DNA from 2 places in the Pseudomonas sp. IT-P12 genome. Region 2 is predicted to be linked to the other one. Evidence: predicted binding sites of a transcription regulator. Region 2 holds the regulator's gene; the other holds the start of a gene.
The links. Region 2 encodes FliA, which starts transcription of late flagellar genes. Its sites were predicted from a motif close to CTAAAGTTTNNNNNNNNNNNGCCGNTAA; they were not measured.
Positions count from the first base shown of each region.

Region 1: ACM6IM_RS22230 (methyl-accepting chemotaxis protein) is a predicted target of FliA. The motif match lies at 914-941, and genes of this name have one in related genera.

Region 1 is NZ_CATKPY010000024.1:289,381-291,580, reverse strand. Features, by position in the region: gene ACM6IM_RS22230 (methyl-accepting chemotaxis protein) at 1-810, opposite strand, end outside; gene ACM6IM_RS22225 (LysR substrate-binding domain-containing protein) at 991-1,911, opposite strand; gene ACM6IM_RS22220 (NorM family multidrug efflux MATE transporter) at 2,070-2,200, shown strand, end outside.
Region 2 is NZ_CATKPY010000021.1:877,633-879,832, reverse strand. Features, by position in the region: gene fleN (flagellar synthesis regulator FleN) at 81-911, shown strand; gene fliA (RNA polymerase sigma factor FliA) at 908-1,648, shown strand; gene ACM6IM_RS13045 (chemotaxis response regulator CheY) at 1,816-2,187, shown strand.

The DNA.
Region 1 (2,200 bases), on a different contig from region 2:
GCTCCAGAAGCCGCCCTTGCTCGGCGTTTTCGACAGCGCGTTGATGGCCGGGGCGGCCTTGTCCAGCGCCTGGACGCCAGCGATCGGCACCAGCCAGTTGTTTTTCTCGTCCAGCAGCGCCAGAGAACCGGTCTGGCCGATGCGGAAGCGTTTCAGGTTGGCGAACTGAGCGTTCTGCGCATCGGTGTAGTCGAAGCCGACATACAGCACGGCAATCACCTTGCCGCTGCCATCGCGCACCGGCGTGTACTGCGACATGTAGTAGCGCTCGAACAACAGGGACCGGCCGACGAAGCTTTGCCCTGCCATCAGGCGGGCATATGCCGGGTTCGCGTGGTCGAGAACGGTGCCGATGGCACGACTGCCATCCTGTTTGCTGACGTTGGTACTGACCCGGATGAATTCTTCGCCGCTGCGCACGAAGACCGTGGCCACGCCTGCGGTCATCTGCTTGAACTCGTCCACTTCCTTGAAGTTGTTGTTGAGCACTTCATTGCCCAGGTGCAAGCCCGGTGTCTGCGTACCCGCGACACTGATCTGCTCCTCCGGGTGCACGCTCAGCCCCCCGGTAAAACGCTTTTCGAACAGCCCCGCCAGACGCTGGGTGCTTTCACGCAACGTGCCGTGAAAGGTACTCAGCTGATCGGCCAGCAAGCGGGCCTCACTGGCCAAGTGTTCCTCACGGGTGGCGAGGTTGGCAGTGTCCAGCGAACGCAGGGCAAACAAGGTACTGCCGGTGATGACGACCGCCAGTATCACGGCTAGCGCAAGGCCGAGCTGTGAGGCAATCCGGGCACGGGGTTGAGACATGACGGCTCCTGGCCGAGCGACCACTCTTCCTTGATTGGCTGCTCAGCAAATTTTTCTAATAATGGGAATTGCTCAGAACCTGCACGAGGGTTCCACAATCATACTTTCGGCGCGAATCCCTAATACTTGAGTGGGTATCTCGGATATCTTGCAAGCCCGTAACCACGGGCGCGCAAACGTTCAACACAGGTGCTCGACCGCCGGCAGTTTCATGGCCTGAACCTCGCCCAGCAGGAAATCGCTGAGGCGGCGCAATCGTTCACCTCCGGGGCGGGTTTTCGGCCAGACCAGGTAATAATGCTCACCGCTGGCGACGGCGGTCGGCCACGGCAGACTCAGGCGCCCCTGCGCCACATCCTCGGCCACCATCAGCAGGTCGCCCATCGAGACGCCATAGCCCCGGGCCGCCGCGATCATCCCCAACTCCAGCGTGTCGAACACCTGGCCGCCCTTGAGCGATACCTGATCGGTCAGGCCCATGCGCTCCAGCCAACTGCGCCAGTCACGCCGGTCCGGCGTCGGGTGCAACAGCTCGGCATTGGCCAGACGCGTGACATCCCACGGCTGGTCGTTGAGCAGATTCGGCGCGCCCACCGGGATCAGCTCTTCCGGGAACAGCAAGGTGGCTTCCCAGTCCGGCGGGAACCGCCCGTTGCCGAGGATCACGGCGCAGTCGAAGGGCTCGTGGTTGAAGTCCACCGAATCGATGTCCATCCAGGCGCTGGTCAACTGCACTTCGTTGCCCGGTTGCAGGTGGCGGAACCGGCTCAGCCGCGCCAGCAACCAGCGCATGGTCAGGGTCGACGGGGCTTTCATACGCAGAATGTCATCTTCGGCGCGCAAGGTGTTGCACGCCCGCTCGAGTGCGGTGAAACCTTCGCGAATGCCCGGCAGGATCAACCGCGCCGACTCGGTCAGTTGCAAATGGCGCCCGCTGCGATGAAACAAGCGGCAGGCGAAATGCTCTTCGAGTGTACGAATGTGCCGACTGACTGCGCTCTGCGTAATCGACAGCTCTTCGGCGGCGCGAGTAAACGAGCTATGCCGCGCCGCCGCTTCGAAGGCACGAAGGGCGTAAAGGGGTGGGAGGCGACGAGACACCAGGAATACTCCGACAGCGTAATCCCATCAATCTATCAGAAGCCTCTCTAGATGAGTTTTTATCATGCCACCCATCCTATTTATCCCTTTGTGAAAACCCCGCAGAGCGCCGAGAATCGACGCTTTCCTGTTCTCTTTGACGATTGGGCGTGATGATCATGCAACATCCGGTGCGCACTGAACTCTGGGCCATCCTGCGGCTGGCGGGGCCGTTGATTGCCTCGCAGTTGGCGCACATGCTGATGGTCCTTACCGACACCCTGATGATGGCGCGCCTGAGCCCCGAAGC
Region 2 (2,200 bases):
TCTGCCAGGCATTGTTCCGTTTACGAACGCGCAGCCAGTAATGTGGCCTCCGTCTATGCAAGACAAGGTAAAGAAATAACATGGGCAGCATGCATCCCGTACAGGTGATCGCGGTGACCGGCGGCAAAGGTGGCGTCGGGAAGACTAACGTGTCAGTGAACTTGTCCCTGGCCCTGGCTGAGCTTGGCCGGCGCGTCATGCTGCTGGACGCCGACCTGGGGCTGGCAAACGTCGACGTTCTGCTGGGCCTGACACCCAAACGCACGCTGGCCGACGTGATCGAAGGCCGCTGTGAGCTGCGTGACGTATTGTTGCAGGGGCCCGGTGGCATCCGCATCGTCCCGGCAGCGTCCGGCACCCAGAGCATGGTGCACCTGAGCCCGGCCCAGCATGCCGGCCTGATCCAGGCGTTCAGCGATATCGGTGACAACCTCGACGTGCTGGTGATCGACACCGCTGCGGGTATTGGTGACTCGGTAGTCAGCTTCGTTCGCGCCGCGCAGGAAGTGCTGCTGGTGGTCTGTGACGAGCCGACCTCCATCACCGATGCCTACGCGCTGATCAAACTGTTGAACCGCGACTACGGCATGAACCGCTTCCGCGTCCTGGCCAACATGGCCCAGAGCCCGCAGGAAGGGCGCAACCTGTTCGCCAAGTTGACGAAGGTCACGGATCGCTTCCTGGACGTCGCCTTACAATACGTCGGCGCGGTGCCCTACGACGAAAGCGTGCGCAAGGCCGTCCAGAAGCAGCGCGCCGTCTACGAAGCCTTCCCGCGTTCCAAGTGCTCCCTGGCCTTCAAGGCCATCGCACAAAAGGTCGATACCTGGCCGCTGCCCGCCAATCCGCGTGGGCACCTGGAGTTTTTCGTCGAGCGCCTCGTGCAACAAACGGCAGGACCCGTGCTATGACAGCCAGCGGTTACAACCTCTACAAGAAGTCGGCGCGTGACGCGCAGTACGAGCTGATCGAGCGTTACGCGCCACTGGTCAAACGCATTGCCTACCACTTGCTGGCGCGTCTGCCGGCCAGTGTCCAGGTCGAAGACCTGATCCAGGCCGGCATGATCGGCCTGCTGGAAGTATCGACCAAATACGACGCCAGCAAAGGCGCCAGTTTCGAGACGTACGCGGGCATTCGAATCCGCGGCGCCATGCTTGATGAAGTGCGCAAGGGGGACTGGGCGCCACGTTCGGTCCACCGCAATACCCGCATGGTCAGCGACGCGATTCGCTCGATTGAAGCTAAAACCGGCCGTGACGCTAAAGATCACGAGGTTGCGGCCGAACTCCAATTGAGTCTCGACGATTATTACGGGATTTTGAACGACACCCTGGGCAGCCGGTTATTCAGTTTCGACGATCTGTTGCAGGACGGCGAACACGAAGGGCTGCACGAGGATGGCGCGAGTGCTCATCTCGAGCCGTCACGCGACCTGGAAGATGAACGCTTCCAGGCGGCGTTGGCGGACGCGATTGCCAATTTGCCGGAGCGCGAGCGACTGGTGTTGGCGCTGTACTACGACGAAGAGTTGAATCTCAAGGAAATCGGTGAAGTCCTGGGGGTCAGTGAATCTCGGGTCAGCCAGTTACACAGCCAGTGCGCGGCCCGTTTGCGGGGGCGTTTGGGGGAGTGGCGAGCGCGCTGAAGGCAGTGTGGGGACACTGCGAACGTGGCTGGTGTGGTGTTGAACCACGCCGGTCTCGATCTGTTGTGCTCCAGACAGTCATTGAGTGCTCTGCCGAATTGATTGAAATGGCGCGTCCAGGTGCTGGGCGCGTTTAAGACTGCTTGGAGGTCGAATTGGACAAGAACATGAAAATCCTCATCGTTGATGACTTCTCAACGATGCGGCGGATCATCAAGAACCTGTTGCGTGACCTTGGGTTCACCAACACGGTCGAGGCTGACGATGGCACCACCGCCATTCCGGTTCTCAACAGCGGAAGCATCGACTTTCTGGTCACCGACTGGAACATGCCCGGCATGACCGGTATCGATCTGCTGCGCCACGTGCGCGCCGACGAAAAGCTCAAGCACCTGCCGGTACTGATGGTGACGGCTGAAGCCAAGCGCGAGCAGATCATCGAAGCGGCCCAGGCCGGTGTAAACGGTTATGTGGTCAAACCCTTCACGGCCCAGGCGTTGAAAGAAAAAATCGAGAAGATTTTCGAACGCATCGGTTGAGTCACGGCGCCAC